3 regions of the Providencia zhijiangensis genome follow, and region 3 is predicted to be linked to each of the others. Evidence: predicted binding sites of a transcription regulator. Region 3 holds the regulator's gene; each other region holds the start of a gene.
The links. Region 3 encodes PhoB, which activates phosphate uptake and scavenging genes when phosphate is short. Its sites were predicted from a motif close to CTGTCATAAAACTGNCNNAT; they were not measured.
Positions count from the first base shown of each region.

Region 1: phoA (alkaline phosphatase) is a predicted target of PhoB. The motif match lies at 3,747-3,766, and genes of this name have one in related genera.
Region 2: ugpB (sn-glycerol-3-phosphate ABC transporter substrate-binding protein UgpB) is a predicted target of PhoB. The motif match lies at 8,409-8,428, and genes of this name have one in related genera.

Region 1 is NZ_CP135990.1:585,822-596,392, reverse strand. It holds gene rsmC (16S rRNA (guanine(1207)-N(2))-methyltransferase RsmC) at 1-443, shown strand, start outside; tRNA gene QS795_RS02605 (tRNA-Leu) at 618-703, shown strand; tRNA gene QS795_RS02600 (tRNA-Leu) at 913-998, shown strand; gene QS795_RS02595 (DUF1435 family protein) at 1,105-1,359, opposite strand; gene QS795_RS02590 (GNAT family N-acetyltransferase) at 1,512-2,042, opposite strand; gene phoA (alkaline phosphatase) at 2,231-3,670, opposite strand; gene QS795_RS02580 (DUF3156 family protein) at 3,821-4,426, opposite strand; gene QS795_RS02575 (APC family permease) at 4,401-5,894, opposite strand; gene QS795_RS02570 (helix-turn-helix transcriptional regulator) at 6,293-6,961, shown strand; gene QS795_RS02565 (aldehyde dehydrogenase family protein) at 7,025-8,518, opposite strand; gene QS795_RS02560 (cupin domain-containing protein) at 8,548-8,916, opposite strand; gene QS795_RS02555 (NAD(P)/FAD-dependent oxidoreductase) at 8,974-10,275, opposite strand.
Region 2 is NZ_CP135990.1:3,322,080-3,332,650, forward strand. It holds gene pta (autotransporter Pta) at 1-2,122, shown strand, start outside; gene QS795_RS15170 (Rpn family recombination-promoting nuclease/putative transposase) at 2,194-3,150, opposite strand; gene ugpQ (glycerophosphodiester phosphodiesterase) at 3,359-4,102, opposite strand; gene QS795_RS15180 (sn-glycerol-3-phosphate import ATP-binding protein UgpC) at 4,099-5,169, opposite strand; gene ugpE (sn-glycerol-3-phosphate ABC transporter permease UgpE) at 5,172-6,017, opposite strand; gene ugpA (sn-glycerol-3-phosphate ABC transporter permease UgpA) at 6,014-6,901, opposite strand; gene ugpB (sn-glycerol-3-phosphate ABC transporter substrate-binding protein UgpB) at 6,971-8,284, opposite strand; gene QS795_RS15200 (AbgT family transporter) at 8,910-10,481, opposite strand.
Region 3 is NZ_CP135990.1:691,065-701,635, forward strand. It holds one part of gene QS795_RS03005 (IS3 family transposase) at 1-141, shown strand, start outside; one part of gene QS795_RS03005 (IS3 family transposase) at 141-1,060, shown strand; gene QS795_RS03010 (hypothetical protein) at 1,053-1,226, opposite strand; gene QS795_RS03015 (nitroreductase family protein) at 1,680-2,279, opposite strand; gene QS795_RS03020 (AAA family ATPase) at 2,496-6,179, opposite strand; gene sbcD (exonuclease subunit SbcD) at 6,182-7,396, opposite strand; gene phoB (phosphate regulon transcriptional regulator PhoB) at 7,730-8,419, shown strand; gene phoR (phosphate regulon sensor histidine kinase PhoR) at 8,443-9,762, shown strand; gene brnQ (branched-chain amino acid transport system II carrier protein) at 10,257-10,571, shown strand, end outside.

The sequences.
Region 1 (10,571 bases), 110 kb from region 3:
CATTAACTGAGCCAATGAGTGGTAATGTGCTTGATCTGGCTTGTGGTAACGGCGTACTCGCTGCGGTTATCGGCTCACAAAATCCGGATGTCACCTTAACTCTGAGTGATGTCAGCGCATCCGCGATTGATTCCGCTACAGCAACATTAGCAGCCAACAACCTTACCGGAAAAGTGATCCCAAGCGACGTCTATTCCGATGTTGATGATAAATTTGATTGGATCATTTCAAATCCACCGTTCCATGATGGGATCAACACCAGTTATAACGCAGTAGAAACACTGATTTTCCAAGCACCTAAGCACCTGAAAAAAGGCGGACGCTTACGGATCGTGGCGAACGCATTTTTACCATATCCTGATCTGCTGGATAAAGCGTTTGGCGGCCATGTGGTTCTGGCTAAGACAGGTAAATTCAAAGTTTACGAAGCCATTAAGCGCTAAAACGACGGAATTATCCCATTGTCGATTTTGTTTCTAACGGTCAACTTTATAAGTTGGCCGTTTTTTCATCAAACAAGATAGCGTTGATAAAAATTTATTGACGTCTGCGCAAATTAGCCTAAAATCCGCACCGTACTATTGATGCATAAGCAATTATGCAAAAGAGTTAGTATTGCGAGGGTGGCGGAATTGGTAGACGCGCTAGCTTCAGGTGTTAGTGTCCTATGGACGTGGGGGTTCAAGTCCCCCCTTTCGCACCACTTACTCTTCATAATTTCAATTATCTATGCGTTGACTGCTCTTCGCTATCCGTATCACATAGTTATCTATGCTCAACGGAATAGTGGCGTTTGTCGCCTTTATTTAATTGAAATTCTTTTGAGTAAGAAAGCTCATATCATAATTTCAATTATCTATGCGTTGAGCATGATATAGACAAGTATCAATAGAAAGAATTTTGACAGTATTTGCGAGGGTGGCGGAATTGGTAGACGCGCTAGCTTCAGGTGTTAGTGTCCTATGGACGTGGGGGTTCAAGTCCCCCCTTTCGCACCACTGTTAATGATTCGTAGCCTTAATCTTGAAAAATTCAATCTTCAGATATTCAATTCTCAATAGCCATTCACACAATATTCCTAACCGAGATATCGCTTAGATAATCTTAGCTTCGCATAATAAAAATCAGCAAAAAACAGCCTAAAGACATCACTGCTGGAATAATTAATAAGCGGCGAGAACCTCGATTAAACAGCATGCCTGCCGTCGCAATCATCAAGGTGATCATCGCCACTTTCAGTGGATCAAACCCCATATTGCTTAGCAAATACATAATACTCAGTAACACCACCGCGAAGACGCCCCACAAACCAGCACCAATACGCCGCAACCCTGTTGCTTTTGATACGCTAGTTCCCATAACGCCTCCCATTTATAGCTAACGAGTCTTAAGCTAACTCATAATTAGCCTATAATTTCGTTAAAGATGATAATGATTATCAATCATATCTGCGTTTCTATAAAAATCAATCAAATTTTTGTGAGGAAAATATTTCCCCCACGGTAAAAACATCACTCAAAAGTACAAACAAAGTGAATATCTTCAGGCTCTAGCGCAAGCAGTTCAGGATCTGGCTTTTCGAGCAGTTCACAGCCCATATATTGATAAAAATGCACCGTATTTTCGGAAGGAGTTGCAGAAATATACAACCCACCAGCGCCTTTCTCCAACGCCCTCTGCTGACAAAGTTTGAAAAGCTGGCTACCCAGCCCTTCACCACGATATTGGTGACTAACATGAAGGAAAGAAAGTTGTAACAGATCCTGATTTTCCCCTCGCCATACGTTATCTAAACTCGCCGCCGCAATCAGTTTTTCGTCATCAAAAATACCAAAGAAAACGGCACCATTATCATAACTTTTCAGTAAATGTGGGGTGTATGCATCGGTTTCACCTTCCGGCCAACCTTTCATATCAAAACGCTGAGCGGAAAGAACTAATTTTCCTTGTTGGTGAAGATAAAGGTGTTCAATCAATTCAGTTCTATCAATCGACCACACATTTGGGATTTCATCCCGCGTGAGTTCACGTACTTCTCTCATTATTATTGTTCTCTTTGTTCGGATATAAATATTATATAAATCGGATACATAAAGAGCATACAGACTACACAATAAAAAAGAAATCAGGGCATGAAGAAGGAAACTTAATGAGGATTTATTGGACTTTATAAACAAAAAAGTTCTCTGTAGCATCCTGCCACAGAGAACTTTTAACTACAGGGGTTGGTTTATTGCTTCAATCCCATCGCATCGCGCATGGTAAAGAACAAATCGGTTTGGTCGGTCAGACCCATCACGTTCGCGGCATGTGGACCATAAGCTGCAACACGTAGCTGAGCACCTGTATGCTCCTGTGAATCTTCTTCTTCAGAGTTACCGTAGTTCACGGTCATCACAGTACCGTCTTTTGTGATCAGCGCTTGAGTTAAGCCTGATGACTTAGTTCCGTCTGGAATAATTTGGCTAGAATGCGAATGGTCAGCCGTCACGATAACCAGCGTATCACCGTGCTTCTTAGCGAAATCTAAGCCCACTTGCACTGCTTGATCCAGCGAGACAGTCTCGCCGATTTGGCCACATGGGTTCGCTTTATGATCCTGTTTATCGATAGATGCGCTTTCAACCTGTAAGAAGAAGCCATTCGGATTTACTTTCAGTAAATCAATCGCTTTTTCCGTCATTTGCGCTAATGTCGGTGCATTCGGGTCTAACTTAGAATTCGGTTTACACTCTAAAGCTGCATTATTTAAGTTGCCGTGATAAGTGGCTTTTGGACCTTCCCACGCCACGGTCATATTGCCATCATGGAACAGGCCTAACACTGGCTTATCTTGGTTAGCTTCTTTGATTGCATCGAGTGACTTAGCATCACGAACGATAGTGAATCCACGCTCTTCCGCTTGTTTTTCCAAGGTTTTCCCTTTGTAATCACCCGCTTTAGCTTCCTGCTTAAAGCTTTTTGCACCACCACCTAATGTGACATCGGCGCGGGTGATCATTAACTGTTCAGAGATAGAACCACGACCGCCATTTTCTAATGCATTAGTTGCACATTTTTCACTGGTTTCTTCTGGACCGTAACATTTACGCCCCGTCACGTGAGCAAATTGAGCCGCTGGCGTTGCATCTTGGATTTCCGATGTCGTCACGTTGCCCGTTGCTTTGCCATTACGTTTTGCAATTTCAATCAATGTGTCATGGTCGTTACCAAACACATCAATCCCTAAAGCGCTGTTATAGGTTTTCACACCGGAAGACCATGCAGTTGCAGATGCCGCAGAATCAGTTACATAGTCTGGTTTTTGTGTTTTCTTGTCTAATGCGTAATGGGTGTATTGCCCAGTGATTGGCAGTGCATCGATTCCTTTAAAGAAACCGCCAGCGCCTTCTGCATAGTTACGTGCGACGGTAATTTCAGAATCACCCATACCATCGCCGATAAATAAAATGACGTTCTTTGCTTGACCATTATGCAGTGCTGCTTTCATGATATCCGTCTGTTCAGTCGATAAACGGCGAGCACCACCAAATTTAGTGATATCCCCTTTTGCAGCGCGACTTTCTGAAACTGCATCATTTTTATCCGCGGCATAAGTTGGGATTGCAGTTCCTAGAATTAACGTACTTACGGCGACGGCTAACATAGATTTCATAAAATGACCTGTCATAAGTTTTATCCTTGCCAATCAATAAGAAGAGTAAATAAGTATGCTTCGAATAGTTGACCAGCATGCTAGAGCAGCTAGATGACAGTTGAATGACGGTTTTATGTCGATATAAAGATGATTGTCATAAATGCGAAACGCCCGATTTGGGCGTTATGGATGAGAAATAGGTTGGCTCATGAGCTGTGAAATCAGCTGCAGTGCACTCAATAAACGGTGACGCTGCTGCTCAGTCAAACGTAAATAACGCCGAGCAGCAGGGATCCGACTAACCATTTCCGATGTGGTATAAGGCTCAATGTCACACCGCCAAACCCCATTTTTGACAGCAATATGACAATGAGTGAAGTCTAGCTCTTCGAAAGTTTGGCGGATCACAGGGTACTGCTCCAAACTTTCGACCAAACGTTTCCCATCCGTTTGTTGTGTCGTGAACTGAACGTATTTTTTCCGCGCAGATCCTGCGGTTTTCACATCAATCTGTGCCACCAGCGCACTGTCACATTTACCTGAAACTGCAAAACGGCTATGCACAATAAACGCCATAAACAAGGTTTTTACACGCTCAGTCACTTCCACTTTAATGCCTTGAGGCAATTGGATGAGGAGCATTCCAGGTGCCCCCCATTCACAAACATAAGGGGCGATATCTTTCTCTATCCGATTTAACGTTAACCCCGCTTGATACCCTGTCGGGAGGCGCTTTTGGGTTAACTTTTTCCACCATGGTGACTTAGGCAAGGTTACGTAAAGGCTCAAGTTCCACCTCCTCTGCATTGTCATCTTCAAATGAGTTGGATAATACTTGTTCAACCGGAACAGGTTTAAATGGATTCACTTTCTGCACTAACACGGTCCAACCTAATGCATAACTCGCGGTTAATCCCAACATAATGGCAAATGGGATATACACATCCGCTTTATTCATGCCCGGCGGCGTGATGTAAACAATCGCAAGGATGATCCCCACACTCGAAATAATTTGTGGGATAGGGAAGAATGGTGAGCGATAAGCACGATGTAAATCAGGTCGACGAATACGCAATAGCACCACAGAAATCGTCACCAATAAGTACGCTGTTCCCCACGAACACACAGCCGCCAGCACCAACGGGATAATTCTGTCTAAATCCCCTTGGATAGCAAATGCGTGTAAACATGGGATCATCACCGCCACTAAAATACCGAACACTGGCGTTTTAAAGCGAGGGTGTAAATAAGCGAATACCTTTGGTAATGCACCATCTAACGCCATACCGTAAAGAATACGCGGAACCGCTGCCATTAAGGTGTTGATGGTCGCCCCACCCGCCAGCAACAATGCAATCCCAATCCAGTATTTACCGAAGTCACCCATAATTTGTCCAGCAAACGCAGGAATAGCCATTGGCGTTTCTAATAGACTCACACCATTTTGCGGATCGACAATCACGTTTTCGACTTGGTTAGTCAGTGCTGCACCAAACAAGAACATACAGAATGCTACGCCACATAAACCAATCGCCATCGCACGCGGGATCACTTTGGCTGAGTTTTTAATTTCAGGCGCCATCGGTGTCACTAACTCACAGCCGACAAACATAAACATCGCCATTCCCACAAAGCTAAGAACAATGGTCGGGTCAGAAATATTCAGCCCTTGACCAAACCAGCCTTCTGCGGAAACGTGAAATGGCATCAGCAGACCGCAAATACTGAAAATCACTAGCGTGCTCCACATAGCAAATGTCAGCACAACTTCCACTTTACCAAAAGCTTCGATACCAAATGCATTCAGTAAGCCGAATGCCACGACTAAACCAACACCCACCATCCAAGAAGAGTTGTTAGTTTCCAGCACTGTATTCAGGCTTTCAAAGTTCACTAACGCCATAATACCGGACAGAATGGTCTCTGCGGTGCCAGCAAAAACGTGAACAATCAGATACGCAGACAGCGCCCCTGTAATCGCCCAAAAACGGCCCATACCGCAGGAGATATAGTCGTAAACAGAACCGGAGGTTGGTAAAATTGCCGCCGCTTCAGAAAATGTGGTTAATTGAGCCTGCATCATGATAAAGCTCAGTAAAACAGCTAAGGCAAAAGTATCACCGCCGATCCCAAAACCACTGGTTACAGTGAGGATCACAGGGCTTGCCATAATCACGCCAACCGAACTGGCGAGCGTTGTTGGAAAGCCGACCTTACCTTTTTCAATATGTGATGTTAATTTTGAGGATAAATTCATTTTGCTTCCCTCTCTCTGCTCACAGCCCGAATTGTGAATTTTTTTGTAAAAACGAAGTGACTGTATTCTCACTATAGAAATAAGCACAAACATGTCGCCATCGTCCTTTAGAACGATACCCAGAGAGAGGGGCGCGCGCAGAGTCCAAGACGAAAAGTACCCTTTTAAAACTCAAATAATATAATAATCATTGAAATATCAATGGTTAGTTGAAAATTGCCTCATTAATATATTAACAAATGCACTACGAAAGATACCCAAAGGCAGCAAACTCACTCTAAGCGATAAAAAACAAGTTTTGAATAGTGTAATCAAGCTCACGTTATTAACATGTTTACTTTATGTTAATTGAATTAAATTGCATGATAGTAAACTGTATATTTTGATGGGGTATGATGATGGTTCAACCGCTATTTAGTGAGAGTCAACAGGGCTTAATCGACTGCTGCCTAAATACAATTGCCCATATCATTCCAATTTCTGCGGCGGTTTATTATCTGGTGAATGAACACTGGCAGCCAGAAAACCATGTACTGTATGGGATTTCCACACGTATGCATGAAGAGTATCTCTCAGCATTTTCCCAGCACGACCCTCTACATCCCGACCATTTTCGCGGTGAGGATCTCCGTTTAGTGAAGATGCCGGTGGAAATGCGTCAGCACGATCAAACCTTCTTCCATGATTTTATGCAGCCAAACCATATCGCAGATATGGCAGAGATTTTTATTCGCCGTAAAAATAAGATTGTGGCGGGAATTTCCGTGCTACGCGATACACCATTTACGCCAGAAGAGGTGATTAGGCTCAATGCAATCTTACCGATTGCGGAGCTTATGACATTTGATGTGCGACCTGATTCTCTGGTTTCCTATACCCCGAAAGAGCAGGAAATTATTCACTTAGTGCGAGAAGGCGCCAGTAATAAACGTATTGCGTTGCTATTGGGCGTTTCGCTTTCCACCGTGAAAACCCACCTTCGTAATATTTTTACCAAAGCCAATGTAAGCAACCGGACTGAATTAGTTTCATCTGGATTTATTATCCGCCAAGATAAAATTCTATAAAAAATCCCGGCACATTGGCCGGGAAAACTGTTGCTTTACAGAAAAAACAAAACCACTAACGCTCTAATAACGCACCATGACGGACTTTAACTCTGTGTAATGTTCAATAAATGCACTACCAAATTCACGACCAATTCCTGAAGATTTAATACCACCGAAAGGTACTGCTGGGTCGAGGAAGGTGTGCATATTCACCCAAACGGTTCCTGCTTCAATTTGTGAAACCATACGCATTGCTTTGCTAAGATCATTTGTCCACACGCTCGCAGCCAAACCAAATGGCGTACTATTCATCATCGTAATCAGCTCTTCTTCATCATCATAAGCTAAGAAGGTACCGATAGGACCAAATGTCTCTTCTTTCATTAACACATCATCTGGGCCATTTGCGCGAATAATCGTAGGCGGCACAAAGTAACCCGCTCCAGCAATTGGCTGCCCGCCATAGACAATTTCGCTACCATCTTGGCGTGCTTTTTCAAATAGGCTTAAGATCTTATCGTAATGGGCTTTATTGGCTAATGGCCCCATTTCTGTGGTTTCATCTAATGGAGAACCAATCTTTATTGCCGATAAACGCGCTTTTAGTTCGTCCAGAACCGCATCCATCAATTTAGATGGAATATAGAAACGCTCCGCGGCTGCACAAATTTGCCCTTGGTTTAAATAACCCGCTTCAATGATGCCGCTCACAATCTTATCCACGGATAAATCCGCTAAGAATGCTGCACCATTTTTACCGCCCAATTCTAATGTGACGCGAGTCAGTTTGCCTTCCATCGCTGAGCGCCCTACCGCCAATCCAGTCGGAACAGAGCCTGTAAAGGTCACTTTCGAACAAAGTTCATGGCTGATTAAAGCAGGCCCCACTTCGCGACCGCCACCATTAACGATGTTAATCACGCCATCGGGAATACCCGCTTCTTTAGCGAGTTCAGCCACGCGTAACATGGTCAGAGGAGTAAACTCACTTGGCTTCAGTACAATCGTGCAGCCACATGTCAATGCGGCTGCTAATTTCCAAATGGAAATCATAATGGAGAAGTTCCATGGAATAATCCCCGCAACCACCCCGACAGGCTCACGCTGGGTGAATGCTGAGTATTTTTCGCCATTAAATGATGGCAAAGAAACATTCAGGGTTTCACCGCTAATTTTGGTTGCCCAGCCCGCAAAATAACGTAAAAACTGCGCCGCTGATCCCACTTCCAGAAAACGTGATAACTGAATGGTTTTCCCAGAACTTAAGGTTTCTAATTGCGCTAATTCTTCTAAGTGCTTTTCGAGCAAATCCGCTAAACGATTCAAACAGTTGCCTCGTTCCATCGGTGTGGTATTTGCCCATGAGCCTTTAAATGCGGCATATGCCGCATTCATCGCTGTATCAACTTCTTCGCGAGTCCCTTCTTTCACTTTCGCAATCACTTGCTCGGTGGCTGGATCCACGACTTCAAAATAAGCATCTCCCTTGCCAGAAACAGGCAATCCATTAATAAAATGGCCGTGTTGACGGTTCAAGAATTCTCTCACTTCTGGTAACAGGGTTAACTCACTCATCGTTATCTCCACCTCGTTAATTTATCGAATTACGCATTCACGCAGGCTAAATAGTGTTTTACAAAACGTGGTGCGCTGATTTCCCAAAGTACTTCAGTGCCTTTGGCTGCAAACCAAGTGTCGCCTTTGTGGTATTCCACGGTAACACCTGTTTTCACGTCGGTTAATTTCACAGAGCCTTCATGGACAGTTGCCATTTCATCAAATGGGTAAACCATCTTAAATTTACCTGTTGTACACGCAAAAATACCGCAAGTCAGATTATCTGTTGGCTCGCCGTGGATCATCGCCACGCTTGCTTGTGGGTCGCCTTCAACAACCACAGAACCTAAATTGCTCACGCTACCAATGTTCAGTAATTCAGGAAGTGCTTTGTTTAACAGTAATGGGCTGATCATCTTTCTTACCTTCTCTTATGTAATAAAATCAAAAATGGACATTAAATTTAGGAAAACTTAGCGGCGACCTTGCCAATATCCTGATAACTGATGCCAACACTTGGCAAGTGACACAATGGCATTGCGCATGCTGTCTTTCCCCATAATGTCAGCATGAGGTATCGAACTCATCAGGTCATAACGGCTGGAGCCTTCAACCATCCCCTCAGCAAGCACCTTGCACACTATCTGGCTCGGCGTAACACCAAAGCCCGAGTAGCCTTGCACGTAGAACACGTTTTTATGACCTGGGATCGTGCCAATTTGCGGGAACAGGTTGGCACTGCACGCCATTGGGCCACCCCATGCCAGCTCGATTTTGATGTCTTTCAGGTATGGGAAAACATTCAGCATCAATTTACGGTTCCACTCTTTCAAGTCAGATGGAATGTATTCTAAAAAGTACGTCGAGCTACCAAATAGCAGGCGATTTTCATTGGTCACACGGTAGTAATCGATAACTGGGCGAATATCGCTGTATGCCCCTCGAATTGGGCTAATGCGTTCAATCAGTTCATCAGAAAGCTCTTCTGTCATTAACTGATAGGCATAGGTGTTAATTGTTTTTGGGTATAACGTTGGCTCAAGACCATTCAAGAAACCATCACACGCCCACAACATTTTTTTCGCTTTTACGGAGCCCATCGCGGTACGAACCGTTACCGTATCGCCATACTCAACATTTAATACTTGGCTGTTTTCAAAAATTTTTGCGCCATATTCACTCACTGCTTTCGCTTCCCCCAGTAACAGGTTAAGTGAGTGAACATGCCCGCCGCCCATGTGCTTGATCCCACATGTATAAGCGTCAGATCCGATGATCTGCTTTAAATCTGAACCTGTATAAAATTCAATTTCTTCATCTGGCGCGACAGCCTTAAAATCCGCCAGCCAACTGCGCAGGGTTTTCTCTTGGCGCTTATTGCTACCTAAATAGGCGTAACCATGGCAAAAATCCGCATCAATATTGTATTTGGCGATACGGTCACGCATGATCCCCGCGCCCATGTTACTCAGTTTAAAAATCGTTTCTAAACCTTCAGAACCAACATGCTTTTTAATCGCGTCTAGGTCATGACCAATACCGGCCATCACTTGCCCACCATTGCGCCCTGTGCCGCCATAACCAAGATGACGACCTTCCAAGATAGCAATGTTGGTAATGCCCTTTTCACACAATTCCAATGCTGTATTAATTCCTGAGAATCCCCCCCCGATGATCACGACATCTACATCAATGTCTTCTTTCAAGGTTGGGAATCGCAGGTCATATTTTTTAGTTGCTGAGTAATAAGTTAATGATTCTACTTGGTTATTCATAATGGATACCCTATCTAGTATCTTGCAATAACCTTGATTATCTTAACCAATCATTAACAGTTATATAGCCCTTTAGGGACATTCGAAACATAAAGTTAACATTTGTGACGTGGATACAATATTTACTTATAAACAAAATTAAATCAATTTAAATCTTTTATGTTTAAATTCAAAAAGATAAATATTTATTATTATATTAATAGAAAATATTACATATTCTGATAAAGAGAGAAGACAAGGAGTGTTTTACTACTGAAAGTAAATTGTAATTGATTGAAAAATAAAACTTATTTTAA
Region 2 (10,571 bases), 1.2 Mb from region 3:
TCACGTCACGGGTGCTATGGGCGTTTTAATGTCCCGTTATCAATCCATGAATGCCCTGCAAGTTCGTGATGTGATGTTCACGACTGCTAACCGTTACAACCCAGATGGCAGCCTCTATAAAGGTTGGACATCCGCTGATGGTGTACCTGATGAACGCTATGGTTGGGGTACACCTGACCTCGAAAAAGGCATGTATGGTCCGGGTCAATTCTTAGGTAAATTCGAATACCAACTGGATGCTGTACCACTCGATGTCTGGACAAACGACATCAGCCAAGCGGCGTTAGATCAGCGTGAAACCGAAGATTTGGCGTGGTTAGCCGATTATAAAGCCAACGGTATTGATGCTGGCGGTGATTACAATCTTGGTACCGATTTCGTGGTAAACGATGGCAACCCAGACCCAACTTCCCACATTGTTGATAAAGAAGATGCTAAAAAATGGCGTCAGGAATATTACCAAAAACGAGCTGAGGCCATTCAAGCCAAAATCGATGCAGGTCTGTATGACGGCGCTTTAGTCAAAACAGGTCAAGGTACATTGGTGATGACGGGGGATAACACCTACCGTGGTGGTACAACCGTCGAGCAAGGCTCTCTGTACGGTTTTACTGAATCCTTTGGTACTGCGGACGTGAATGTTAACGGCGGCACAATTAGCGTGCTTAATCGTTATAACGACCAATTCACTCAAAAAGGTCAGTTAGTCTCCAATGAAAGCCATAAAGCCAATATCAACATCAACGATAAAGGTACCTATTTAGTTACCGCAGGTCATGATGTGAATGTCGGTAATATGACCTTAAATCAAGGGGCTAAACTGGACGTTGCTGCCGATAATATTGGGCAACTGAAAGACGTTTATCTGAATGATAATTCAATCCAAGGTACGGTTAACGCAGATAATTTAGCCGACAACCGCGCTAAAACCAAAATGCTCGCAGCAAATACCAATAATGCTGCCGCAGATGATTATGCACTATTCCAAAAAGACGTTTCCGTAAAAGACAACACCATTACGGGCTCTCTGAGCAAAAAAGCGGATACCTCATTTGCTTCATTTGCCAATAATGAAAATGGTCGTTCGATTGCTAATACACTAGAAAGTAATGCTAAAGGTCAGCTATTTGATGCAACGCTGCCGATGAGCGAACGTGACCTTCGTAATACTTATCAATCACTCGGTAGCGATATGTACCTTAATGCGAATAATGCCAGTGTGGTGAACGTATTAGGTCTAACTCGTACTGTGAAAGATCAGGCTATCGGCGTGGGTCATGGTCGCTATGCTAATCTCGAAAATAGCAATGCACGCATCTGGATGACGGGTGTTGGTCAATGGGGCAACCTTGATTATGGTTACAGCAATATGGATACCGATTTCTACGCAGCGTTAGTCGGTGCAGAAATTGATGTCGCTGAGCACACCAAAGCAGGTCTGTTCTTTGGGGCGGGTTCATCTAAGTATAAAGCCCATGAGTACGGTAAAATTGACAGCAATGACCTGCATGTTGGTGCCTATGGTGTATCTAATATCAAAAATGTGGCTGCGGTTAACTATGGTGTCACTCATACAAACCAAGACAGAGATGCGAAACGCACGCTGTGGGTAGGTCAAGAGTCCGGTTATAACTCCACCAGCTATGATGCGAAAATTACTCAATTCTTCGTAGAAGGTGCCTATACCCAACTGAATAATGACCGTTATTCTGTTGAGCCTTATGCTGGATTTAACTGGCTGCATGTCACCAGCGACAATCTGCATGAGCAAGTGGGCAATATGCAATTCACCACCAAAACTGACAACCAAGATATCCAAGTCGGTACTGTTGGTTTGCGTGGCGGCTATCCATTCAGCGCGGGTAATGTAAATATCACACTGAAAGGTGACGTATCTGCGAGCCATTTATTTGGTGATACTCGTCCTGAAGCGATGCTGTTCCTGTCAGATACTGGCGAAGCCAAAATTCGTGGTGGCAAGTTAGATAACTTATTTGGCGTGGGCTTAGGGGTTGATGCTCAGCTGAATAAATCCACGACTTTCGGTGTTTCTTACCAAGGTCAATATAACAGTGACGTTAGCTCCAGTGGTGTGAATGCAACACTGAAAGTGAATTTCTAATCACACTTTGAGTCTGTAAAAATGTTGGGCTCCGTCTTTACGGAGCCCAACATTTATTATTTTCATACTGATTAGCGCAGCGCATGAATATCAGAAGGAGATAACCCAGTAATTTGACTAATAATATCGACACTCAAACCTAACTTTAAACTCATTACAGCTTGCTGTTGCAAGTTTAGTACCATTTGTTGCTGATAGTGTTGACGTTCATTCGCTAATTTTTGTTGGCTAATCATTCGTTCCTCTTCCCTTCCTTTTTCCATTCCTTCATTTCTCAATCGCTGTGCAATATTCATCACGGTCTCCTGATGCTCTTCTGTTTGCTCAACCAACGTTTTTACTATATGGGTATAAGCAGGTGTGTCCATAACGCTAAAGAGGTAATTAATAACCAAAATAACATCATCTTGATGATTTTGATTATTGTTGAGTACCTGAACTAATCGTTCCGATAATCCGAATACGTCACCCTGTAGAGATGCATGCTTTAAAACTAACTCCATCGCAGCAACTTTACGGTGATTCACAAGTTCATCGTCACTTGCCATTGTCAGATCCACTAATGGCAGTGGATTGCAATACAAACTATGGGCTAAATCAGACCACTCAAAGCAATCCGTCCATGGCTGGGAATAAGGATAAGGGGATTGATTTCCATGATAAAACAGGATGGGAACCACCTGCGGCAAAGTTTGGTGCCCCTGCTGCAAATGCTGGTTCATCGCGCAAAATGCGTAATGCATCAGCCTCCAACCCATCAGCTTATCGGGGGAAGATTGGTGCTCCACCAAGAAATAAAAATACCCCTTACCCTTGAGTGTTTGAACGGAATAGAGCATGTCCGAGAAACGAGAGCGCAATGTTTTATCCACAAATGAAGCGCTGGCTAACTTCAACGTATCAAAATTGCAAAGGTGTTTAATGCGATTAGGAAGATGGACTTCAAAAAAATCCCGCGCATTATCCACTTTGCTCATAAAGCCTTTAAAGGTTGAATCATGAGGAGCTACAATTGATTGGGTCGCCATCTCGGCCTCGTCTTGGTTCATAAGATGGCGAGATACTAACCAATATTTTCGGGAGAGTGAGAAAAAGTTAGTCCTAATTAACTAGAATCACTTGACGGACTAACTCGTTGCTTTTAATCGAATTATTTACTTATTTTAGCCATAAAAAAACACCTCAATCAGCGTATTGCACATTGAGGTGTCATTCAAAATAAACGAATTTTTTAATTTACTCTTCGGGGAAATTTGGGCCGATTAAATCAATACGATCAGTACAAATTGCATTAACGCCCCACGCTAATAATAATTTGGCGCGTTCAGGGTCATTCACCGTATACACCAGAATATATAAGCCCGCTTGCTTCAATAGCTCGACCCGAGCTTTATCCAATAAGAGATGATCTAAATGGATAGAGACACAGCCTAAACGCGTTATCAGTTCACGCCAATCCTCTCGCCACTCTTCCAATAATAAACCACGTGGCAATTCAGGTGCTGCGGCTTGAGCCGCTTCAAGGGATTCAATGGAAAATGAAGAAAGTAACGGTGCAGTTTGTCCTTGCCAAAGTTGGCGAGCCGCTAATGCCACCACGGTTCCTGTCTCAATCTCCAAGCCAGTGGTTGGCTTAATTTCAATATTCGCCATCATGCGATGTTGTTGGCAACGCTCAGCCACTTGCGATAGTAGCGGCAAATGCTCGTTGGCAAACTCTTGGCTATACCAACTTCCCGCATCAATTTTAACCAGTTGGCTCCAGTCAAAATCCCCTGCAATTCCATACCCATTACTCGTTCGCTCAAGGGTATCATCATGCAGAAGGAAAATTTGACCATCGCGAGATAACTTGGCATCAAACTCAATCATGGTGTGACCATATTTTGCCCCGACATCAATCGCTGCGAGCGTATTTTCAGGGGCTAATTTACCGCCACCACGATGGGCGACAATTTTAGGATAAGGCCAAAGATTCATAAACGATGTCCATATTGAGTATCAAAAAAATGCTGATGGGCTTCAGGAAGATGAAGCCATAACGTGGAGCCAATCTGAGGGCGATGCTCATGCCCTAAGCGTACAATGACTTTCTGCCCAGCCCACTGGCCATGCACGAGATTATCAGCACCTAACATTTCAAGGGTCTCTACTACCAGCGGGATTCCCCCTGACGATTCAGAGCCTAACTGTAAATGTTCCGGTCGGATACCTAACGTTAGCGCATGCCCTACCCACTGTAAATACGTTCTACCTAACGGTAATTGCATTCCGCCACTGAGTTCAAAGCGAGAACCATCCGAACTCAGTTTTCCTTCCAGCAAATTCATGGCAGGAGAACCAATAAAACTCGCCACAAAACGGCTGGCAGGACGCTCGTACACTTCAACTGGGGAGCCAATCTGTTCCGCAACGCCTTTATTCATCACCATCACTCGCTGCGCCAAGGTCATCGCTTCCACTTGATCGTGTGTCACATACAAGCTGGTGGTTTTTAAACGACGATGGAGCTGTTGCAGTTCAAGACGCATATGTACCCTCAACTTTGCATCAAGGTTAGAAAGCGGTTCATCAAATAAGAATACGGCTGGGTCACGCACAATGGCACGCCCCATTGCCACACGTTGGCGCTGGCCGCCAGAAAGCTCTCTCGGTTGGCGCTTTAATAAGCCATCAAGCTCTAAAATCCGTGCAGCATCCGCCACTTTTTGTCGAATAATCTCTTTTCCTAGCCCACGAATTTTTAGTCCCCATGCCATATTTTCTTCAACACTCATATGGGGATACAGAGCGTAATTTTGGAATACCATCGCAATGCCACGCTCTTTGGGCTCTAGATGTGTGACCCGCTTTCGGTCAATCCAAATATCACCACTCGTGACTTGCTCAAGTCCTGCCACCATCCGTAGTAACGTAGATTTACCACACCCAGAAGGCCCCACCATTACGATAAATTCGCCGTCCACCACATCCACGGTCAGCGGCTTGATCACTTGATTTTTTCCGTCCCAACTTTTGGTGACGGCTTGAAGTTTTAATTCTGCCATGGTTATTTCTCACTATCGACCAAGCCACGCACAAACGCCCTCTGCATAGCTAATACCACAAGAACCGGTGGAATCAGCGTAAGCAACATTGCCGCCATCACTTGATTCCATTGAGTCGTACCTTCACCTGACGCGATCATGCCTTTAATCCCTGCAACTGCGGTTCCTAAGCTGGGATCTGCAACGATCAAGATCGGCCATAAGTATTGGTTCCAACCATAAATAAAGGTGATCACAAACAACGCCGCTAAGTTTGTTTTGGACAACGGCAACACAATGTCGATGAAAAACCGCATTGGCGAAGCACCATCAATCCGTGCAGCCTCAATCAATTCATCCGGTAACGTCATAAAAAATTGGCGAAATAAAAAGGTCGCCGTGGCGGATGCCATCAATGGCAAGGTTAGCCCTGCGTAACTATCCACCATGTTTAAGTTAGAAATTACCTCGACCGTAGGAAAAATTCGCACTTCGACAGGTAACATTAACGTGATGAAAATCATCCAAAAAAATAAACTACGACACGGAAAACGGAACCAAACGATGGCAAAAGCCGATAACATCGAAATCGTAATTTTTCCAATCGCTATCACCAGCGCCATAATGGTGCTGTTCACCAACATCAACCAAAATGGGGCGCTATTCGCTGCCACGCCGTTATTCCAAATATGCAGGATGTTTTCCCATAAATGAGAGCCAGGTATTAGGGTAATAGGGGTATCGAAGACCGCTTTATCGTCGAGTGTCGCGGCAACAAAAGCCACATACAGCGGGAATAAAATCACTAAAATCCCAATTACCAGCATTGAATGACTGAATACGCTCAGTCCACGATTTTTCTCAATCATTGGTAACGTACCTTACGCTCGATAAAACGGAATTGAATCACCGTTAGGATGATCACCAAACCCATTAAAATCACGGATTGTGCTGCAGATGAAGAGAGATCGAGCCCTGAAAAACCTTCACGGTAAATCTTATAAATCAGTGTCGTCGTCGCTTGTACTGGCCCCCCGCCCGTTGCCGCATCAATCACAGGGAAAGTATCAAAGAAGGCATACACCAAATTCACCACCAGCAAAAAGAAACTTACTGGAGTAATTAATGGTAAGGATATTTTAAAGAAACGACGGATAGGCCCAGCTCCATCAATAGCCGCCGCTTCCATCAAAGAGCGTGGAATAGACTGTAAGGCAGCGAAGAAAAACAAAAAGTTATAACTGATTTGTTTCCAAACTGAGGCTAAAACCACTAAAAACATTGCCTGACCGCTATTTTGGGCATGGTTCCAGTCATAGCCAATGGATTCCAAACCATAAGTTATCAATCCTCTGCCGGGACTAAACAAAAACATCCATAAAACTGCCGCAACAGCAGGGGCAACAGCATAAGGCAGCAGCATTAATGTTTGGTAAAAACGGCTTCCTCTTACCACATAATCAACCAACGCCGCGAAAAACAGCGAGACCACAAGCCCACTTCCCGCCACCCAAGCACTAAAAATCATTGTGGTATAGAAAGAGTCTACATAGTAGCTATCACTGAAGAGTTGAGTGAAGTTTTCTAACCCCACAAATTCACTGGATAAACCAAAAGGATCAATACTTTGTAATGAATACCAGAGCGCTTGCCCAGCAGGCAAAATAAAGAAAATCACCGTAATAATTAGCTGTGGCAGTACTAGCGCGTAAGGTAACCAGCGGGAGCGAAATACGGGACGAGATGATGACATAAGCAATCCAATAAATCAGATGTGATGCAGCGCCCCTCTTAATTCCATCAAGAGAGGCGAAAGAACTCATTACTGAGTGGATTTTTCGAAACGGCGCAGTAATTGGTTACCACGCTCAACAGAGGCATCGAGGGCTTGTTGTGGGGTCTTTTTACCTGACCACACGGACTCTAGCTCTTCATCCACGATGGTGCGAATTTGCGGCATATTACCTAAGCGTAATCCTTTGGTATAAGGCAATGGGGCTTTGTTTAACATTTGGCGAGTCGCAATATCCGCTCCCGGGTTTTTGTCATAAAAACCGGATTTTTTCGTTAACTCATACGCTGCCGTTGTAATGGGTAAATATCCGGTATTTTGATGCCATTTCGCCGCATTTTCAGGTTCAGCTAAGAATTTCATAAACTCTGCAACGCCTTTATACGTGGCAGGATCTTTACCACCCATCACCCACAGGCTCGCACCGCCAATGATAGCGTTTTGTGGTGCCGTTGGGATTTGTGCATCGTAAGGCATCATGCCAACACCAAAATCAAACTTAGCGTGCTTGCGAATATTCGCGAGAGAACCGGAGGAGCCAGTAATAATGGCACAATCCCCGTTATAGAATTTCTCAGTTGGCTCGTCTTTACGCCCTAAATAACTGAAGGTGCCTTTTTTATTCATATCTTGCAGCTGCTCGATATGCCTTACATGGTCTGGAGTATTGAATTCCAATACCGCGTCTGCGCCATCAAAACCGTTATTCTTCGATGCGACAGGCAAACCATTCCATGCACTGAAGTTTTCAATTTGGATCCAGCCCTGCCAACCGCTGGCATAGCCGCACTTCATTCCTGATTCACGTAATTTTTCAGTATATTGAGCAAGATCTTGCCATGTTTTAGGTGGGGTATCTGGGTTTAAACCGGCTTTTTTGAAGGCTTCTTTATTGTAATAAAGAACGGGAGTAGAGCTATTGAAAGGCTGAGATAACAGGTGTCCTGTTTTTGCATCACTGTAATAGCCCGAAACAGTAGGCACAAACTGAGACTCATCAAAATCAATTCCGGCTTCTTGGAAAACTTCGTAGACAGGTTTGATAGCTTTGGATGACATCATCGTCGCAGTACCGACTTCATAAACCTGTAATATCGCAGGCGCATTGCCAGAACGAAATGCCGCAATCCCCGCAGCTAGGCTTTGCTCGTAGTTCCCTTTATAAGTAGGAACCACCTTGTAATCTGGGTGAGCTTCATTAAAGCGAGTGACAAGGTCATTCACTTCTTCGCCAAGCTGACCTTCCATTGAATGCCAGAATGGGATTGTGGTGACTGCCATTCCTTGACTACTAAAAGCCAAGCCTAACATCATTGCTAAAGCAGACTGTTTGATAGATGCCATGCCAATTCTCTCTTTTATTATGACTGAAGTTTATCCGCCAAGATTTACACTAAAATGTGTGAATTCACGCAATTTATGTTCGAGAGAGAATTTATCACCGAGAAATGACAGAAATATCGCCAACACATGACAGATTGATGACGACCATATCTCTAGCAAATGACGTTTACATGACAATCAGCGTTTTTTATTTTCACGGTATATCAAAAAATAAATAATAAAATTAATTTAAATAATAAATTCTTGATTATTGAAAAATGATTAAATAACAAAAAATAGGAAAAACGAATAAAAGAGTAAAAAAAGATGCCAGAAATAACTTTGCAGAAACTGTCATTCTATACATATTATCCACCTTGTTTTTTATTAAAAACAACAAATGAAAATGAAATTGAAAACAAGCCTATTATTGATATCGCCATACAAACAAACTGAATTTACAAATTAACTTTAGGATAATATTAAAACAACAACAAGCATTTAATACTACAAATCCAACAAACTAATAATAACCCATAAAATAAGCTATCTTATGATTATCAATTTATAGCCAATTTAAAATATACATCCGAAAATAATAAAGGGTAAATAAAAATCTATTTACCCTTAAAAACTCATTATTAGATTAACTTCCAGGCGTAAAATAAATTGGGGATCCAGGCCCTACCGGTAATCCCAAAATAAACACCCAAATAATGAAGAAGAGAGACCAGCCAATAAAGAAAATAATCGAGTATGGCAACATCATTGAAACCAAAGTGCCAATCCCTGCATCTTTCTTATATTTGACGACGATTGCCATAATTAAACCAAAATAGCTCATCATTGGCGTAATAATATTGGTCACCGAGTCACCAATACGATAAGCCGCTTGGATAGTTTCCGGTGAATAACCTGCCAACATTAGCATTGGTACAAATATCGGTGCTGTCACGGCCCATTGAGCAGAAGCAGAGCCGATCATGAGGTTAATAAAGGCGCAAATCAGAATAAAACCAACAAATAATATTCCACCGTGTAGGTCAATGCTATTTAAGAAATTAGCGCCTTTGACCGCAATAACTTGCCCGATATTTGTCCATCCAAAGAATGCAACGAACTGTGCTGCAAAGAAAATGATGACTAAATAGAGACCCAAGGTACTCATTGCGCTTGCCATCGCATCAACCACATCTTTGTCGCTACGCATGGTTTTTGCGATATAGCCGTAAACAATCCCCGGAACCGCAAAGAAAATAAAGATAAACACCACAATCGCTTTTAAGAAAGGTGAATTACTCACTAACCCCGTTTCTTGATTACGTAAAATTCCACTTTCCGGCACCACCATTAAGGCTAATACTGCCGCTAATCCCCAGAAAGTCACCGATGCCCAGAACAGTGCTTTTTTCTCCAGCGGAGTGACTTCAGCAGAGGCACGGAGTTTATCTTCGTCCTCATCGACACCACCGCCCTGATAAGGGCCTAACTGTGGCTCAACAATTTTCTCTGTGATGAAATAACCCAAGATAGTGATCAAGAAGGTACTGGCAAACATAAAGTACCAGTTTGCTTCTGCCCCAACGATATAGGTAGGGTCAATAATTCGAGCGGCTTGCTGAGTGATCCCTGACAGTAACGGATCCACTGTTCCTAATAGCAAGTTCGCTGAATATCCACCGGATACCCCTGCAAATGCAGCAGCAAGCCCAGCTAATGGATGGCGACCTAATGAATGGAAAATAATCGCAGCCAGTGGAATCAATACCACATACCCGAGTTCTGCCGCGGTATTAGACATAATCCCAGCAAAAACAATCGCAACGGTGGTTAATTTACGTGGCGCTTTGATAACAATCAGACGCATTGCTGCAGATAATAAACCGGCACGTTCTGCGATCCCAACCCCTAAAAGAGCAACTAATACCGTGCCTAGAGGCGCGAATCCCGTAAAGTTGGTGACCACGTTAGACAGAATTTTACGGATGCCTTCCGCATCTAACAGGCTAACAATGTGAATAATTCCGTCTGCCGCACGACCTTTCGCACCTTCAGGGCGAGGATCCGGCACACTAATACCAAAATACTGACCAACGGCGGAAGAGACTAATAAAATCCCAATTAAGATAATGAATAGAATAACAGGATGTGGCAGAGCATTTCCCAGCCACTCAACCGTTCGTAAAAAACGGCTACCCTCTTGTCTTTTTTGTTCCATGTATGCTCCTTATAAACAAGAGAAATGAACATTACACAATGTTTTTCTCTTCACCTAATTACAAGCATATAAATTCAAACCAACAAATTT
Region 3 (10,571 bases):
CCACCTTGACGCGGTGGGTAAAGCAATTACGGGACGAACGGGCAGGCAAAACACCGAAAGCATCCCCTATCACGCCGGAACAAATTGAGATACGTGAGCTGAAGAAAAAAATTCAACGTATTGAAATGGAAAACGAAATATTAAAAAAGGCTACCGCGCTCTTGATGTCAGACTCCCTGAACAGGTCTCGGTGATCGGGAAACTCAGAGCGCATTATCCTGTGGCCACTCTTTGCTGCGTGTTCGGAGTTCACCGCAGCAGCTATAGATACCGGGAAAACCGGCCTGACAATCCGGACGGCAGGAGAGCCGTATTACGTAGTCAGGTTCAGGAGCTGCACGGCCTCAGTCATGGCTCAGCAGGTGCAAGAAGTATCGCTGTAATGGCAACACACAGGGGCTTCCGGATGGGACGATGGCTTGCCGGACGGCTAATGAAGGAGATGGGGCTGGTGAGCTGTCAGCAGCCTGTTCACCGGTATAAACGTGGCGGTCATGAACACATTGCTATCCCGAACCACCTTGAGCGACAGTTCGCAGTGACAGAGCCCAATCAGGTATGGTGCGGCGACGTAACGTATATCTGGACCGGTAAACGCTGGGCATACCTGGCCGTTGTACTCGACCTGTTCGCAAGGAAACCCGTGGGCTGGGCAATGTCATTTTCTCCGGACAGCAAACTGACAACCAAAGCGCTGAAAATGGCATGGGAAATACGAAATAAGCCATCCGGGCTCATGTTCCACAGTGATCAGGGTAGCCACTATACAAGCAGGCAGTTCCGACAGTTACTGTGGCGATACCGGATAAAACAAAGTATGAGTAGGCGTGGTAACTGCTGGGATAACAGCCCGATGGAGCGCTTCTTCAGAAGTCTGAAAAATGAGTGGGTGCCGGTGACCGGCTACATCAGCTTCAGTGAAGCAGCCCATGCAATAACGGATTATATCGTCGGGTATTACAGCGAAGTCAGGCCGCATGAATATAACGGTGGATTACCACCAAACGAATCAGAAAACCAATACCGGAAAAACTCTAAAACCGTGGCCAATTTTAGTTGACCACTACAACGTGAGTTTTTTGTGAAATATCCACTTCACACTGAGGCTCATAGATATAACCACCAAATGAAACTGTACCTCCTGAAGATGGGTTGATATTACTTGCAAAAGAACAACTCGAAATGAAGATTGCCACTACAGTAGTTAATAAAGATAAACGTTTCATAGTCCACCCCCTTAATAACACTGACCACCATCCAATACTGCTTCTGTGCTCTTATTTTTAGTGTAGTTCAAATACCGATAATGCAAAAATAAAAGTTTAGTCTATAAGTAAATACTATTACCCTGAGGATATAACATATTGATGTCAATCAAATTAAGGTTATTTTTCAGTTTTATATAAGTGATTAAAAAAAGCTGTTTTTTATAAAATTGCGACCAATATATAAAAATGAAATATTATTTTTGAATAAGTGGTCGGCGATTTTGAATAATAATTAAGAGACTGTTTTATGCTGGGGTAATTTGTGATAGGAGAGATTTTTGTATTGTTAAGAATTTAATGAAATTCAGATTTGTTATATATTTAAATATATAATGATTTGAGTGAATAAATAAAATGAAGCCCCTGCAAACATTTGCAGAGGCTATAAAGATAATAACGTTCAGTGATGAATTATTTAAATACTTTGAAACGAACGTCGTCGTCCATAAAGTCTTTATCACCAGCAGGTTGCTCAATTGAACCAAATACCATTTGAGCGCGTAAAATCCAATTTGCTGGGATATCCCACTCTTGTTGAACTTGATTATCAATTAATGGGTTGTAGTGCTGTAATGATGCACCTACATTTTCCTGAGATAATGTTGTCCATACTGCCAGTTGCGCCATACCGCTCGCTTGTTCTGACCAGATAGGGAAGTTATCTGCATAGAGTGGGAATTGTTCTTGTAAACCAGTGACGACATTTTTATCTTCAAAGAAAAGAACGGTACCAGCACCTGCTGCAAAGCTATTAATTTTTTGTTCTGTTCCAGCAAAAGCAGCTTCAGGAACGATAGCACGTAACGCTTCTTTGGTGATATTCCACAGTTTTTTATGTTCTGCACCAAATAACACCACAATACGTGAAGTTTGTGAGTTAAATGCTGATGGGGAGTGCTTAACCGCTTCTTTGATAAGCCCAGCCACTTTCTCTTCCGAGATTGGTAATGAATCGCCTAAGTTATAAATAGTGCGACGATTTTTAATCATTTCGATAAATGCGTTAGACATGTTTGTCCCCTTGCTTTTGTTTAGAGCACGGCAATTTATTGAACAACCTCAGAAGCCGTAACTTGTTTCGAAGTAAATTGTTTCGATGTGAATAACTATAAAGGTATCCCAACCAAATCATAGAAAAAAAATTTAACCTTAATGTTCAAATTTTTGCATGTTGTTATAAAAGTATAATAAATTCATTGGGTTATTTTGATTTTTAACCCTGTTCAGTTAACTAACACGATAGTGACTTGGAAGTTCACTAAAGCCGAGTCCGTTAGTTTTTTTCACCGCAATTTGTACAGGAATTCGTTCTTTCATCGCTTCCACATGGCTAATCACACCAATGGTTTTTCCTGATGCATTTAGGCTTTCTAATGCATCTAGGGCGATGTCTAAAGTTTCAGCGTCTAGCGTACCAAAACCTTCATCTAAAAAGAGTGATTCCAATTGCGTGCGATGGCTCACCATGTCAGAGAGTGCAAGGGCTAGCGCGAGACTGACTAAAAAACTTTCCCCTCCTGAAAGGGTTTTCGTATCGCGAATGCTATCCCCTTGCCAACCATCAATAACCTGCAATTCGAGGTTGGCTAAATGACTGCGTTGCAGTAAGTAGCGACCATGCAATTTATCGAGTTGTTGGTTCGCGAGTGAGACTAAACAGTCTAGGGTTAGCCCTTGAGCATAGCGACGGAATTTATCCCCTTCAGCGGATCCAATTAAGGTATTGAGATAACTCCAATCATCGTAGCTTAATTGGCTCTGTTCAATTTTATTCAATAACTCGCGCTGTTGGTGACGCTGTTGCTGATCTCGCTCAAGCTGGTTAATGATTTGACCTTGTTGCTGGTTCAATATCTTGATTTGGCTCTCTAATTGTTCGAGGGTTTGCTGAATTTGTTCCACTGAAAACTCAGCAAACTCCACTAAATGCTGTTGCTCATGATTTGCCATTGCTGACAGGCTTTCTTGGTAGCGAGTTTCCGCTTCCAGCCGCTGTTGAGTTACTCGCTGTTTAAGCTGCTCCAGCTCAATTTTCTCTTCGGTAGGTAGTAAGGCATTAAGGAATTGCTCTTGAGTCGAGAAAGGGCTGCTACTGAGTGCAGCAACAAACTGAGCGTGAGCGGCTAACTGTCGTTGGCTTAGTTGCTTCAATTGGTGATCAAGTTCTTGAGCACTCCCATTGAGTGCGGCAATATTTTTATCTATTGCGCTAATTTGCTCTGAAAGCGTATCAACTTGATGTGTGTATTGAGCTTGTTTTTCTTGCATTTTTTGAACATAAATAGCAACAGTTTGGCCTTCTAACAGATTCTGGCGTTGCGTATTTTTTTGTTCAATTTGCTGATTTAATTGCTCTAATTGCTGATGCTGAGCAGAAAGCTGCTGAGCTAATTGCTGAGCATTCGCTGTTTCAGCTGCGAGCGTTGCCGTATCAACTTCAACATTTTTCGTGATTTGCAGGAAGGTTGCTTTTTGCGCTTCATAATATTGCCCGCGTTGTTCAATCTCTTGTAGCCAAGTGGTAAATTGCGCTTGGCTTGGCAGGGTGAGATTAAATGGAGCCAGCGAGTCTGTAAGCTGCTGTGCTTGTTGCTCAAAGCGTTGCTGCAAAGATTGCTGTTCAGCTTGGTTTTCTTCTAATTGTTGGGAGTGATGCTTTAGTTTCTCATCAAGAAGAGACAGCTCTGAAAATAGCTGTTTGGCTTGAGTTTGCTGTTCATAATATTGGTTTTTAGCCTCTTGGTACTGACGCTCTAACTGTGCAAATTCGTTGATGATGGCTTGCTGAGCGGTAAGCTCTTCTTGTAATTCAACGAGGGATTGCTCTACCGCTGACGTGGTTTTGGCTAGTTCAGGGATATGTGCTTGCTCACATGCCTTTATCCATTGATTGTTCAGGTTATTGAACTGCTCTTGTAGTTGCTTTTGAGCCAATTCGTTATCTTGCTGGCGGCGTTTGTCTGCTTGCAATAAGGCTTGCTGCTCAGTGAGCTTTTGTTTTTCGGTCTCCATTTGAGTCATCAGCGTAGCCAGTTGTTGCTGAGTCTCATTGGGCATAACGGCTTGATATGATGCTAAAGCAGGGTGCTCCAACGAGCCACAAAGCGGGCATGGATCTCCTTCAATGAGCAGTTGGCGTTCATGTTCTAAGCTGACAATTTTTTGTTCTAGCTGAAGTTTTTGCTCTAAAATTTGTCGTTGAGGCAGGAGCTGAGTCACTCTATCTTGCGTAATGGCAACCTGTTGCTCTAATCGGTTGATAGATTCGCCGAGTTGGTTTTGTAACTGTGTTTGTGAATGTAATTGCAGCTGTTTTTCTTCATGTTGAGTCAGTAAAACAGGTAATATTTTCACATGCTGCAAACGCTCTTGTCGCTGTGAAATCGCAGCCTTAATTTCTTCGATATTGTACTTTTGTTTATATTCCTGAAACTGCTTTTCGAGCAGATTAAAGCGAGAATGCTGCCCTTCTAAATGGCTTTGAGCCTGTTGAGATTCTTTGGATTTTTGCTGCTGAACCTGTTGTAGGGTTTGCCATTCAAGGTTGATAACTTGCTGTTTTTTCTGGCTTTGGTTTAGGCGCTCTGTAAGTTCATAAATAAATTTTCCTTGCTGTTGCCAGCTTCCGAGCTGCGCGACAATCTGAGCATCATTTTGATGTTTTTGTAGAAATAACTGGGTTGTATTCAACTCATTATTGGCATGAAGAATTTTCTGCTGGGTACTTTCTACACTGGATTTTTTCTGCAAATATTCGCCATTTAGCTGATTTATTTGCTCGGCTAATTGGTTTTTTTGCTGGTTAAGTTGTGCGAGTAAATTGTCGAGTGGTCGTACTTCGTTATCGATCATTGCCGTGGTTTTTTGTACCCACTCTTTATATTGATTTTGTTCCGACTGAGCTTGAGTGTATTGGGCAACCAATGGCAAGCGCTGCTTTTGAGCGTCTTCTAAAAGTAATGTGGTGCGCTGCTGCTTTTGGGTCTGTTCATCGAGTTGAGTTTGCAAGTTTTGCACGGCCAGCCAATCAGGACGTAGCGCTTCTGCTGGGGCGCTTTGTTCCAGCTTATGTAAGCTGGCTTCTGAGGCTTGATATTGCTGTAAAGCTTGCTGCTGTGCAATCTGTAATCGCTGGGTATTTTGCACTAATTGTTGATGTTGCTGGTGCCATGTTAGCGCTTGTTGATGGCGGTTTTTATTCTGGCTCAGTTGCTGTTCTTGCGCTAAATATTGTTGCTGTTTTTCAACGAGTTCTTGATGCTCTGATTCAGTAAGTAAGTTAATGCTGCCCGCTTGCGCTCGAAGAATATCGAGATCGGTTTTAGCTTGTTTATGTTGGTTAAAAATATACACCGAAATCTGGCTGTAAATTTCGGTGCCAGTGATTTCTTCTAGTAAATCGGCACGCTCTTTTTCGGTGGCATTTAAAAAGGCTGCAAAATCCCCTTGAGAGAGCAAAATGGATTTTGTGAAACGCCCAAAATCTAGCCCGGTGATTTGCACAATTTTTTCACGCACTTCACTGATTTTTTCTGCGATGATCTGCCCATCAGCGACGGTTGCCAGCTCTGCTTTTGCATCTTGCAGGTTACCATCGGGTTTATTGTTTGCCCGGCGTTGACTCCAAAATGCGCGATAAGCGATGCCTTTAACTTCAAACTCCACTTCAGCTAAACATTCGCCAGTATGGCGGGTCATCAACTCATTTTTGCTTTTTGATATTGCCCCTAACCGTGGAGTCTGGTGGTAAAGCGCAAGGCAGATAGCATCCAATAAGGTGGTTTTCCCCGCGCCAGTTGCGCCTGTGATAGCAAATAATCCATTACTGGCAAAAGGCTCTTCTGTGAAATCAATCTTCCATTCACCTTTTAGGGAGTTAATGTTTTTCAGGCGTAAGCTTAAGATTTTCAAAGTTATTCTCCCTGCTCATTGCGCAAGTTGGCGTAGGATTGCTTGAACAGCTGCAATAAACGCTGCTCTAACGCTTTGTCTTCCAGTGACTCTTCGGTAAGTCGTCGGGTAAAAACTTCTTCGGCAGTCAGTTCACTTAATGTTTCATTCTGCGGAGTGAGGTTTTGACCTGTTTGTGCCCGTCGAGCTCGGCGTAGGCGAACAACTTCGACAGGGAGTTCTTGGGTGAGCGCCTCAATACGTTGCTGGATATCACCAAGGTAGTCTTGGGTGGCGACTTCAATATCTAACCAAATAGGGCGCTCATTTTCTTGGACAGGTAAGTCCATTAATTGTTTTTGCAGTTCTTTCAACGAGCCTTTTAAACTCAATAGCGGCTGGAAAACGGGAATTGGCAGCAAAGTGGCATTGGTAAATTGGTGCTGATTAAACTCCACTAAGCAGACACTTTTTTGTTGTTGTGATTCGTCAAAACTGAGTGCAATCGGAGAGCCGCTGTAGCGAATATGTGCTTGTCCACCAATCAGTTGAGGCCGATGGATATGTCCGAGCGCAATATAATCAGCAGGTGGGAACGCACCAGAAGGAAAGGCATCCAATGTGCCGATATAAATTTCACGCACGGAATCTGTCAGTTCTGCACCGACGACGGTCAAATGCCCCGTGGCAATAATCGGGATATCTAAGCCCTGCTCAGTACGTTGCTCAACGGCTTTTTGGTAACAGCTTTGGTAGTGTTCACGAATGGCATTTTGTAATGAAAGTTGTTTTTCTTCACTGCTTTGCCCCGCAATACTGACTTGGATATCTCGTGGCCGTAAAAAGGGGATTGCGCACACTAACCCATTTGGGTTCCCTTGCTTATCTTTCAATGTGATGACAGGGGATTCGCTGTTTGATGTGATGACGTGAGTATTTAAATAACGTAATAACGCGCTGGATTCATTCAAAACAGAGACAGAATCATGGTTTCCACTCAAGATAACTAATTGGCAGCCTGTTTTTTGCAAATCAACAATAAACTGGTTGTAGAGTTCGCGCGCATAACTTGGCGGTGCGCCAGTATCAAAAACATCGCCAGCCACAATCAGGGCATCCACTTGGTACTGATTGACTTGCTCTATTAACCAACGCAAAAAGTGTTGGTGTTCAGCAGATCGGTTTTTAGTGAAAAAATACTGACCTAAATGCCAGTCTGAAGTGTGGATGATGCGCATGAGCTAGCGGTTCCTGTGATTATGACGCTTTTACTATATTAATATTCTGATGCTTTATACTCATATTCAAACCATTTGGTTTGCTGTGTCACAGTATACTGTATATCGGTTCAGTGAAAGCAAAGGTATGGCAAATTAAATAGTAAAAATAAGAGAGTTGCGAAGCGCTTCGCAATGATAGCCAGATGTGGTGTTAATATTTCACTTACATGACATTAAGCTGTTAATCTAATGATAGATCTTGATTGCGCGTTAAGATATTCATAATTCTGTCACAAAACTGACGCATAATGCGGTCACATTAAAAATCTCTTCTTATTTACAGGAACAATCATGGCAAGACGCATTCTAGTCGTTGAAGATGAAGCGCCCATCCGAGAAATGGTTTGTTTTGTATTGGAACAGAATGGTTTTCAGCCGACAGAGGCTGATGATTATGATTCTGCGATAGCGCAATTGGTTGATCCCCTTCCTGATTTAGTATTATTGGATTGGATGATACCCGGAGGTTCCGGTATCCAAGTCATTAAACATATGAAGCGTGATAGTGCTACGCGCGATGTCCCCGTCATGATGCTAACGGCAAGGGGCGAAGAAGAAGATCGCGTGAAAGGATTAGAAGTGGGAGCGGATGACTATCTCATCAAACCGTTTTCACCAAAAGAATTGATAGCCCGTGTTAAAGCTATTTTACGACGTATTTCTCCAATGGCGACAGAAGATATTATCGAGATGAACGGGTTAGTGCTTGACCCTACTTCTCATCGCGTTACCAGCAAGGAAATTCCCATTGATATGGGGCCTACCGAATATAAATTACTCCACTTCTTTATGACCCATCCAGAGCGAGTTTATAGCCGTGAGCAGTTACTCAACTATGTTTGGGGTGCCAACGTGTATGTGGAAGACAGAACGGTGGATGTCCATATTCGTCGTTTAAGAAAAGCGTTAGAGTTAGATGGACATGATAAGATGGTGCAAACGGTTCGTGGTACTGGCTACCGCTTCTCTGTTCGCTATTGAGAAACCATTAGGGAGAAACATGGGTGCTTGAACGCTTATCCTTAAAACAGCTGATTTGGGGGCTGTTTTTATTTATTTTACCCGCATTGATACTGTCTGTTTTTATTGGGCATCTTCCGTGGCTGCTAGTGATCTCGCTACTCGCAGCACTCATTTGGCACGGATATAACCTGTTAAAACTCTCTGACTGGCTCTGGTTGGATAGAAGTATGCTACCGCCGGATGGCAAAGGGGGATGGGAACCAATATTTTATGGTATCTATCAGATGCAGCAGCGTAACCGTAAGCGTCGCCGTGAGCTCGGGCAGCTGATTAAGCGTTTTCGCAGCGGGGCTGAATCCTTGCCTGATGCCGTAGTAATCATGACCACCGAAGGCAATATTTTCTGGTGTAACCGCCATGCTCAACAGCTTCTTGGTTTTCGCTGGCCTGAGGATAACGGGCAGCATATTTTTAACTTATTACGTTATCCTGATTTTAGCCGCTATTTCACCGTGAAAAACTATGACCAAGCGCTGACGATTGAGCTTAACAGTGGCGAAATTGTTGAGCTTCGTATCTTACCGTATGCGAGTGATCAACTCTTGATGGTGGCTCGAGATGTGACTGAAAAACGCCGCCTAGAAAAAGCACGTAGAGACTTTTTTGCTAACGTTAGCCATGAGTTACGCACGCCATTGACCGTTATCCAAGGTTATCTTGAAGTCATGGATGATCAAGAAGGCACTTCACCGATGAATAAAAAAGCGTTGTCGGTGATGCAAGAACAGACTCATCGAATGGATAACCTAGTGAAGCAATTGCTGCAATTATCCCGTATAGAGGTTGCCCCTCAAATTAATCTAGATGAACAGATTAATATGCCAGTCATTCTTAAGATGATTGAACAAGAAGCGATTAGCTTGAGCCAAGGGCGGCACGAGTTTGAATTCAGTATTGATGAAAAACTTCGAGTTCATGGTAATGAAGAGCAGCTACGAAGTGCGGTTGCTAACTTAGTGTATAACGCCATAAACCACACGCCAGACGGCACGAAAATTAAGGTGAAATGGCAGCGAACCAGTAATGGCGCGCAGTTTAGTGTGAGTGACAATGGTCCAGGAATTTCAGCCGAGCACCTTCCTCGCTTAACAGAGCGTTTTTATCGTGTGGATAAAGCGCGTTCAAGGCAAGGTGGTGGGGGAACAGGGTTGGGCTTAGCGATTGTTAAGCATGCTGTTCAACACCATAGTAGCCAGCTCTCAGTAACCAGTCAGGTTGGCAAGGGCAGTGAGTTTTCATTCACATTACCACCAGTGTTTATTGTGTCAGACAAGAAAGTGAATACATTAAGCGCAAAATAATCTAAAAAATGAAACCTTGCTAATAAAATCATCATATTAGCAAGGTTTTTTGTTTTGTTTCTCACCCTATATTGGTGCTATTTCTAACGCCTACGCTATATTTTCAATTTTATCCTGCAATTTTCTTCATCTTATTCTGTGAATATTTCTTCGGTATGGTTAAAAAATGTTTTATTGATGATTTTTTAGCCTGAATATATACGGGATATTGCAATTTTACTGACAGTAATCACTGGTTCTTAAATTTAGTTTGGTGCATTGTTCTTGTTTTCGGGTTTGCTCTTGCCTTTTTTCCCTATAAAAGTTTTACTTGTCGCCAGTTATTGGCGATTTTTACTGTTTTTTGATGTTTAGTATTGCAAAGCTAACCAAGACATGCATTTTGTATTGTTAATGTAATGTTAATCAGAACTCTATTTCGTCATATATGTTCCAATAGGTTACCGATGAAGTGACCTGTTTTTATTTCATAATTTACTAAAAATTAACATAATATGGCTCATCGTTTATCATCCAGAGATATCCTCGCCTTAGGTTTTATGACCTTTGCGCTGTTTGTTGGGGCTGGAAATATCATTTTCCCGCCAATGGTCGGTTTACAAGCCGGTGAACAAGTTTGGACTGCGGCACTTGGCTTCTTAGTCACCGGTGTCGGCCTTCCTGTTCTTACCGTTGTTGCATTGGCGAAAGTGGGGGGCGGTATTGAAGCGCTCAGCACGCCAATTGGCAAAACCGCCGGTCTGCTATTAGCTATCGTTGCGTATTTATCGGTGGGGCCTCTTTTTGCGACCCCAAGAACGGCAACCGTT